One region of the Heyndrickxia sp. FSL W8-0423 genome, then DNA from elsewhere that is predicted to be linked to it. Evidence: riboswitches for the same ligand, from Rfam matches in the RefSeq annotation. Region 1 holds a riboswitch; each other region holds the start of a gene.
What was found. A riboswitch is a leader RNA that binds a small molecule or an ion and turns the genes downstream of it on or off. The one in region 1 is predicted to bind S-adenosylmethionine.
Positions count from the first base shown of each region.

Region 2: it holds a riboswitch for S-adenosylmethionine, as region 1 does, so the genes downstream of both, MKY81_RS08985 (5-methyltetrahydropteroyltriglutamate--homocysteine S-methyltransferase) here and MKY81_RS02855 (methionine ABC transporter ATP-binding protein) in region 1, are expected to answer to the same signal.
Region 3: it holds a riboswitch for S-adenosylmethionine, as region 1 does, so the genes downstream of both, MKY81_RS20450 (O-acetylhomoserine aminocarboxypropyltransferase/cysteine synthase family protein) here and MKY81_RS02855 (methionine ABC transporter ATP-binding protein) in region 1, are expected to answer to the same signal.

Region 1 is NZ_JBBPBE010000001.1:585,051-588,260, reverse strand. Features, by position in the region: gene MKY81_RS02870 (hypothetical protein) at 14-241, shown strand; gene MKY81_RS02865 (hypothetical protein) at 300-533, shown strand; gene MKY81_RS02860 (spore germination protein) at 563-799, shown strand; SAM riboswitch class I at 928-1,045, shown strand; gene MKY81_RS02855 (methionine ABC transporter ATP-binding protein) at 1,138-2,163, shown strand; gene MKY81_RS02850 (methionine ABC transporter permease) at 2,153-2,815, shown strand; gene MKY81_RS02845 (MetQ/NlpA family ABC transporter substrate-binding protein) at 2,854-3,210, shown strand, end outside.
Region 2 is NZ_JBBPBE010000001.1:1,786,722-1,789,931, reverse strand. Features, by position in the region: gene yfkAB (radical SAM/CxCxxxxC motif protein YfkAB) at 1-966, shown strand, start outside; SAM riboswitch class I at 1,158-1,259, shown strand; gene MKY81_RS08985 (5-methyltetrahydropteroyltriglutamate--homocysteine S-methyltransferase) at 1,340-2,479, shown strand; gene MKY81_RS08980 (hypothetical protein) at 2,872-3,210, shown strand, end outside.
Region 3 is NZ_JBBPBE010000001.1:4,002,003-4,005,212, forward strand. Features, by position in the region: gene MKY81_RS20445 (homoserine dehydrogenase) at 1-612, opposite strand, end outside; gene MKY81_RS20450 (O-acetylhomoserine aminocarboxypropyltransferase/cysteine synthase family protein) at 733-2,028, opposite strand; SAM riboswitch class I at 2,165-2,278, opposite strand; gene MKY81_RS20455 (trans-sulfuration enzyme family protein) at 2,552-3,210, opposite strand, start outside.

The DNA.
Region 1 (3,210 bases):
GGGAAATGGAATCATGGTCTTTGAACCTATTCAAATTAATCTTAGTGAATTGAAAATCAATAGTTGTGACCATTCGAGTGCAATTACTCTAGGATCTGCAGTTATCGTTGGCAGAAGAGTGGTTGCAAAGAAAAACCAACCAATTGGTCAACTTTTATCAGATCGTACCACTGTTATATCCTCTAAAAGTTTTACAATTGATGACGATATTGAAGACTTCTTTCGCACAAAAGGCATATAATCAATTAACCCTGTCCCTTTAGGTCGATGGTCTGATATAAAACATAGGAGGTACGAATATGTTATTTGCACCAGCAGTGATTAATCTTCAGACCTTTAAACTGAATTCAATAGATCACACAGCGGTATTAAATATCGGGCAATGCCAGCTATTAGATATTTTTGTCGCCTATAAAAGGAATCAAGGAATTGGAGAACAAAACGGTGATGGGGTTCGGATAATCTTACCTGTTTCATCCGTGTTAGACTCAGATTTCATTGATAGTCCTGCAGTTAAAAATAGTATTGTTTAGTTTGATTTCGTAAATAAGGAGTGACATGTATGTTTTTTTTCACACCTATGGTTGTTAATCTTCTCGGATTTAAAATTAATTCAGTCGATAACTCCTCTGTTATAAACGCTGGGCCAGTTCAATCAATTGATCAATTTACGGCTTATAAGCGAAACCAAGCTTTTGGAGAACTAAACGGTGATTTATCTCCAACCACTTTGCCTATTACAGCAATTGTTGATCCGGACGTAAGTGACAGCCCCGCTGTTAAAAATAGTGTTATTTAGTCGTACTTTTTCTAATTGTATAAGTTCAGCTAAATAAATTTAACAAATTTTTAAAAGGCTATTGACTTATTATATTTTTCGAAATAATATTAAGACTATTAAATTACAAAATTAAATAAAATGACTATGACTTATCCAGAGAGGTGGAGGGACTGGCCCTTTGAAGCCTCGGCAACGGGTTTGCATTTATGCAAATACCGTGCTAATTCCTGCGAATCGGGGTTTTTTCGATTCGAAAGATAAGAAGTAGATTGGTTAGTTTATACGAACCCTTCTTCTTATCTGTTCTTGGATAAGAAGAAGGGTTTTTTATTTATTGAAAGGGAGGATCAAGCAACATGATTAAATTTGAAGGTGTAAGCAAAGTGTTTCAGTCAAAAGGCAGAGAAGTGGCAGCTGTGCAGGATGTTTCTCTTTCAATCGAAAAGGGTGAAATATTTGGTGTAATTGGTTTTAGTGGTGCTGGAAAAAGTACTTTGCTTCGACTGGTAAATCTTTTAGAAAGGCCAACATCAGGAAAGGTAATTGTTAACGAACAAGAAAATCTCTCCCTATCAGAGAAGGAACTTCGAAAGATGAGACAAAGAATCGGAATGATCTTCCAAACCTTTAATCTATTTAACTCAAGAACGGTGTTCGGAAATGTTGCCTATCCGTTAAAAATAGCAAAAGTGCCGAAACAGGAGATTAATAGAAGAGTAACGGAACTGTTGCAATTTGTCGGGTTAGCTGATAAAGCAAATTATTATCCTGAACAACTGTCAGGAGGACAAAAGCAGAGGGTGGGAATTGCGAGAGCACTAGCCACTTCACCAGACATTTTAATTTGTGATGAAGCGACATCGGCTCTTGATCCGGAAACAACGAGCGATATTTTGACACTATTGAAGAGGGTAAATGAGGAATATAATGTGACGATACTATTGATTACTCATGAAATGCAAGTTATTCGAACGATATGTGATCGTGTTGCTGTGATGGAGAATGGACGAGTGATTGAAGAAGGTAGCGTCTTTAATCTTTTTACTAATCCTACAACTAAAACAACAAAAAACTTTATTAGCTCCGTCCTAAACGACAAAATCTCACCGCAACTTTTTGAAAAATTGTGCGGAAATAAGTCTAGTCATCTATACCGGATTATTTTTACCGGTGAAGAGACGAGTAAACCATTGCTATCAAACATTGCAAAGTCCTTTGAAGTAGATGTAAATATTCTTTATGGAAATATTAGCGAAATACAGGAAGTTCTCTTTGGTAATTTAATTGTTGAGTTACAAGGGAATCAAGTAGAGATAGGAAGAGCTGTTAATCATTTGCAACAATATGTAGAAGTGCAGGAGGTTACAAGTCATGCAAGTTGATTGGAGTACATTTTGGCCAAGGATATTCCAAGCATCCGGTCAAACGATAACAATGGTTATTTTTACACTGATTTTTGCAACAATATTTGGCTCAATCATTGGGTTGCTCCTTTTTGTGACAAGAAAGGGGAATATTTTAGAGAATCAAACGGTTTCTACGATTCTTAATATCTTAATTAATATTATTCGGCCAATTCCATTCATTATTTTTTTAGTAGCGATTAGTCCTTTGACCCGTGCTGTGATGGGGTCAACTATCGGAACGGCCGCTGCCATTTTTCCGATGACTATTGCAGCATCCTTTGGAATTGCTCGCGTTGTCGAGAATAATTTAGTGTCTATCGATCCTGGAATCATCGAGGCGGCAAAAGCGATGGGTGCCAGTAAACTTCAAATTATTTTTGGCGTATTAATTCGAGAAGCATTAGGACCATTAATCCTTGGTATAACCTTTATTACAGTAGGATTAATCGATTTCTCCGCCATGGCTGGAACTGTTGGTGGCGGAGGTCTCGGAGATTTAGCAATGACATATGGTTATCAGCGATTTGATAAATCTGTCATGATTGTTACGGTCGTGCTATTGATTATCCTTGTTCAAATTGCTCAATTCATTGGAAACTATCTAGCAAAAATTTTCTTGCGAAGATAATGAATAATACAAAACATCAGAAGAAAAGAGGAAACAATGTGAAAAAGACAATTTTATTAAGTGTTATTGCAGTATTTATCTTTTCCCTTTTAGCTGCTTGCGGAAAAGAAACGAGTGGCAACTCTAAAGTGGTGACCATTGGTGTAACCGGGTCGGATGGACAAATGTGGGATATTATTAAGGAAAAAGCAAAAAAAGAAGGGATTACGATTAAGTTAAAAGAGTTCTCGGATTATACGATCCCTAACCAGGCATTAGCAGATGGAGACATCGATTTAAATGCATTTCAACATATTGCTTTCTTAAATCAATTCAAAGAAGAACATAAATTAGATATTACACCAATTGGAACAACACAAATTGCTCCTATGGGTATGTTTTCAGACAAATACAAA
Region 2 (3,210 bases), 1.2 Mb from region 1:
CTGCAGCCAAAGGATCCAAATGCATTGCCGTTAGAGCTGTTACTTCAACGTTTGGAAGAAATTCCACAATTGCGCGCATTGAGTATTACGGGTGGAGAGCCGATGCTTTCAAAAAAATCGGTAGAAAATTATGTTCTTCCATTACTTAAGTATGCCCATCAAAACGGCATCCGAACACAAATTAATTCAAACTTAACCCTTGACCCCGATCGCTACTTATTAATTGCTCCATATTTAGATGTCTTACATATTTCTCATAACTGGGGAACGGTAGATGATTTCATTGATGGTGGGTTTGCTAACATGGCTAGAAAGCCTACGCGCGAACAACGAAAAAAGTTATTTGACCGAATGATTGAAAACAGTCGGCTTCTTTCTGAAAAAGGTGTCATGGTTTCTGCAGAAACAATGTTAAATAAGCGCACACTTCCACATTTAGAACATATTCACCGACAAATTGTCGAGGAAATGAAATGTGCTCGTCACGAGGTTCATCCAATGTATCCAAGTGATTTTGCTGCGAATTTAGAAGTGCTGTCACTTGAACAAACACGCGAAGCAATTCATCATTTGCTTGACATTCGCGATGAAAATACTTGGATGTTATTTGGAACTTTGCCTTTCTATCCATGCAGTCCGAATGAAGAAGATTTAACCTTACTGAAGAGGCTGTATTCGAGTAAAAATGTGACTGTGCGAAATGATCCTGATGGACGTTCACGATTAAATGTAAATATTTTCACTGGGGATGTTATTGTTACTGATTTTGGTGATACACCGCCACTTGGAAATATTCAACATGATGCTCTTCCAGCTTTATATGAAAAATGGATGGCAACACCTTTGGCGAAATCATTGAATTGCCATTGTCCAGCGGTTCAATGTGTGGGTCCAAATGTGCTTGTGAAAGATGCCTATTATCGTGAGGTTGATTTTCAAAAGAGGAAAGCTAATATTAGTTTATAAAATATTTAAACGCTCGGAACACTCTGGGCGTTTAATTTTTACTTACCTTGATAATTAAAGTTCGTTAAAAAAGGGCAAATTCCTTTTACTAGACTTTTCTCTTATATTATTTCAATATATTTTGTAAAACAAATTATTGACAGAACAGCAAAACAAGTGTAATTTAACTTGTAGTTAAATAGTTTTGAATATTCTTATCTAGAGAGGTGGAGGGACTGGCCCTTTGAAGCCTCGGCAGCAGACTTTTCGAAGTACTGTGCCAATTCCAGAAGCGAAAAGCTTGAAGATAAGAAGAGATCCGATTATGGAAATTACCCCTCTTCTTATTTATGTGAAGAGGGTTTTTTATTTTGAGTGAGAGGGGATATATTTTATGACAAAGACATTGACGAAAGCTCCATTTAAAGCTGATCATGTGGGCAGTTTTCTTAGAACGGAGCCGATTAAAGAAGCGAGGAAAGCTTTTGCAAATGGAGAAATCGATAAAGCTGCATTAAAGGCTGTAGAAGATAAAGAAATCGAGAAACTTGTGCAAACGGAAATTGAGGTTGGACTTAAATCAATTACTGATGGGGAATTTCGACGTTCCTATTGGCATTTAGATTTTTTAGCGGGTTTAAAGGGTGTTGAACTGTTTGAAGCGGAATATATTAATAACTTTAAAGGATCGCAGCCGAAAAATAATGCGATTAAAATAGTCGATAAAATAGAATTCCACAATCATTATATGCTCGAACACTTTAAGTTTTTAAAAGATGCCGTAGAAAAGTATGGGGATGGCAGCCAAGTCGCCAAGTTTTCTATACCAAGTCCAAATATGTTATTCACTAGAATTCAAGGGGATGAATATTATAATGGCGATACAGAGCAGTTCTATCGTGATACTGTTGTTGCCTATCAAAAAGCCATTCAAGCATTCTATGATGCCGGCTGCCGATATTTGCAATTAGATGATACTTCGTGGATTGATTTTGTTTCGGAAGAGCGAATCAAAGCAGTTGTTGAAAAACTTGGAATGGATGTACAAGACATCATTGATACGAGAGTACGTTGTTTAAATGATGCGATTTCACAGAAGCCTGATGATATGTTGATTACGATGCATATTTGCAGAGGAAACTTCCGCTCTACCTTTATTACAAGCGGCGGATATCATACGATTTCTGATGCCATTTTTGCAAACTTAAACGTCGATGGACTTTTCCTTGAATATGATGATAATCGTTCAGGCGATTTTGAACCATTAAAAAGTTTTACACGGGGTGACCTGACCGTTGTACTTGGATTAATTACGTCAAAATTCCCGGACCTAGAAGATTCTAATAGAATTAAAGATAGAATAAAAGATAGAATAAAAGAAGCTAGTCAATATATTCCTTTGGAAAACCTAGCCTTAAGTCCTCAATGCGGATTTGCAAGTACGGAAGAAGGGAATGTATTAACCGAAGAGGATCAGTGGAATAAAATTAAACATGTAAATGAAATTGCTAAGGATATTTGGAATACACTCTAAAATGTATGCCTCCTTCCATGATGGAAGGAGGTCATTTCATTTATTTTGGCTATTTTATAAATAAAATTGATTACTCCTAATAGTAAACTGATTTTTAATACAAATGATGTTCTAATTTACCTGTGGCTAACCGGGGAAATTTGGTTTGTGCATCATAAAATTTTGTTTATGACGCATGAAGTTTGGTTTGTGCATCATACTTTGTCATTTGTGGATCATAGACTCTTTTTCAAACGACTAATTTCCAGTCTATAGATTTTTAAAATTTTATTTGTGGCACATCATGCCCGTCTATGTAGTAGATATTTGTTTCATTTAAATTCTCAATTATCTTTGTATAATATTCCAAAATCTCCAAACTCTATTTATATACAGACGAAGGAGAATATCAAATGGCTCAAATCATCTTATGGGGTATACTTATTATTTCATGGCTTTCATTGTTTTTTCTAAAAAAAGATTCTATCCGCCGGTTTATGCCTGTAGCAATTTTTGCTGCCTTATTAGTCACCATAATTGAAGAAATCGGTTATGTTTACAATTGGTGGACGATTCTGGGGAAAATTTTTCCGTGGGAACATTTCATTACATATCCTTTAACCTATGGTCCTTTTTTAGTGGGAACGATATGGATTTTCCATTTTACGTATGATAAGTCCTTTTGGGTTTATATTTTGACTAATGCAATCATTGACGCTTTCCATGCATTTGTTATGCTTAATCTTTTTACA
Region 3 (3,210 bases), 3.4 Mb from region 1:
TTTATAAAAAGCATCGATTCCGCTAATATCATTCGTTGGATCAGCTTCCGCATATCCCTTCTTCTGTGCGAGTTGGAGCGCTTTATCAAATGAAAGCTTTCGTTCTCTCATTTCAGTTAAAATAAAATTCGATGTTCCATTTAATATCCCTTGTATTTTGGTGATACGATTTACTTGTAATAGCTGTTTAATCGTTCGAATGATTGGAACTCCTCCAGCTGTTGTTGCTTCAAAGCCAATTTTGGTTTCATTTTGCTGGGCCCTTTGAATTAGTTCATGACCGTGATTAGCAAACATTTCTTTATTAGCAGTAACAACATGGATGCCTTTTTCAATGGCTTGGAGTAAATAGGATCTACTTGGTTCCTCTCCTACAATTGCCTCGAATATCACGTCCAAATCCGGAATATTGATGATATCCTCAAAATTGGTTGTCACAAGAACATTCGCATCAATCTTTCTCTCTTTTGTTTGATCACGAATGAGAATCGCGACAATCTCAACTTCTTTTCCCAATAATTTTCTAAGCTGTGTTTGATGTGAGTGAATGGCACTATAGACACCCTCACCCACCGTTCCAAAACCTAACAATGCTACTTTAATAACTGTCATTACAACCTCCCACCTGCCTTTACCAATCTTCAATTCCTTCATCGGGAAGGCATTTTATACATATCATAAACGGCACCACATATTTACTAGTTATGGAAATGCGGTGCCTGACACCTTCGATTAAACTGTTACACTTGTTGCTTTAAGAATGGCTTGGTTCAGATCGGCTGTGAGATCTTCAACGGCTTCTAGTCCGACGGATAAGCGAATTAGTTCTTCGGTTACACCTGAAACTTTTAATTCTTCGGCGCTTAACTGTTGATGTGTAGTCGATGCTGGGTGAATGATTAAAGATTTAGCATCTCCAACATTCGCTACGTGTGACCATAATTGAATATTATCAATGACTTTTCGCCCTGCTTCTCTGCCGCCTTTAATTCCGAAATTGACAATCGATCCGAAGCCGCCTTTTAAGTATTTAGCTGCTCTTTCATGTGATGGATGTTCTTCTAAACTTGGATGATTAACCCATGCAACTGCAGGATGGTTTTGTAAAAATTGTGCTACTTTACCCGCATTTTCAACATGCTTTTGTACACGCAAGTGTAATGTTTCCAAACCTTGTAATAATAGGAACGCACTATCCGGACTTAAACTTGCACCGAAATCTCGCAAAATTTGTACGCGTAATTTTGTTGCAAACGCCGCTTGTGGAACATCAACACCATAACGGAGACCGTGATAGCTTAGGTCTGGTTCTTTAAAATCCGGGAATCGGTCACTGTTCCAGTCGAATTTCCCACCATCAACTACAACACCGCCAATCGTTGTTCCGTGACCGCCGATCCATTTTGTAGCTGAATGGATGACCACATCTGCTCCCCATTTAATAGGGTTTGAAAGGTATGGAGTACCAAATGTGTTATCAATAATCAGTGGAACACCATTTTCATGAGCAACCTTCGCGACTTCTTCTACATCAAGAACGTGCAGGCTAGGGTTACCGATGATTTCAGCAAATACTGCTTTTGTTTTTGATGTTATCGCGGTTCTAAAATTTTCTGGGTCTGTTGCATCAACGAATTTTACGTTAATTCCATACTTCGGAAGGGTATTAGAAAATAGATTAAATGTTCCACCGTATAAATTTCCGGCAGCGACGATTTCGTCTCCTGCACCAGCGATATTTAGAATGGAGAAAGCAATTGCAGCCATTCCTGAAGACAATGCAACAGCAGCAGTTCCGCCTTCTAATAGGGCAATTCGCTGTTCAAACACATCAACAGTTGGATTGCCGATTCGCGAATAAATGAATCCTTGCTGTTCTAATGCAAATAAACCTTGTGCATGATCTGTATCTTTAAATACATAGGATGTGGTTTTATATACAGGAACTGTACGTGACCCTGTTGTTGGATCTGGTTCTTGCCCTCCGTGTAGTAATAATGTTTCGGGTTGAAATTGTTCGTTTGTCATTTTACATTCCTCCAAAGTTTTTGATTTTTTCTCTAGGCGAGCCGAGAAATTCCTGAAGTGTGATCGTTGAAGTGGGATATACGAAGGGAAGCAAAAAGCCCTCTTCATAAGAAGAGGGCTAATCAATAGGTTCCTCCCCTTATCTTTCAGATCTTTAAAGGATCTGTAGGAATTAGCACCTTTTCAAGCAAAATGCTTGAAGGTTGCCGGGCATCAAAGGGCCTAGTCCCTCCGCCGCTCTCGATAAGAGTGATTCATTTAGTTTTTTTAGAAAATTTTAAATTGCTCTTGTTTTGCATTATAGTAGACGAATTGTTACTTCGTCAACCTTTTTTTATAAAAATTTTTTCTAAGAATAGACGGTGACCGTTCCTTTCCGCGGGGAGGAAGTCGAGCCTCCTCGGCGCTAGCGCCTGTGGGGTCTCGACCTTTTCTCTATATCCCGCAGGAGTCAGGTTCCTTCCGCTCCAATCCACTCTGCGCTTTGTTAAAAGTAACAATCCTTCAGAAAAAGCGATATCATTTAAACCGATGCTTTAATGGCTTCATCAAATTGCTTAATGATATCCTCAGCATCCTCAATTCCAATCGAAATACGAACAACTTGTTGGTTGATTCCTATGTTCTGCTGTTCTTCGAGTGAAAGTGCTCGGTGGGATGTGCCTAACGGATAGGATACGGTCGTTTCAACTCCGGCTAACGTAGGTACAATTTTCACCCAGCCCAACGATGAAAAGAATCGATGGATGTCACATGTGTCAGCTAATTCAATTGTGACAATTGCCCCATTTCCTTTACTGGAAAGATCGGTGGGATAATAGACTTTTTTGATATTTGAATTTTGATAGAGTGCGTCTGCCAATTGTTTCGCATTTGCGGATTGACGTTCCATCCGTAATGCTAATGTTTTTATGCCGCGACAAGTTAGCCAAGCTTCAAAAGAACTTAAATTACTTCCGAGATTCACTACTTTTTGACGTGCTTTCGTCATTAATTCCTCGGAACCAACAACAACTCCCGCCGTCACATCGCTATGGCCGCCTAAATATTTCGTCGCACTATGAGCGACAATATCGATGCCCTCCTGATAGGGATTTAGCAAATATGGTGTGGCAAAGGTATTGTCTACCATTGTATATAAATTATAATCCTTACCTAGTTTTACTAGTGTATCAATCTGTT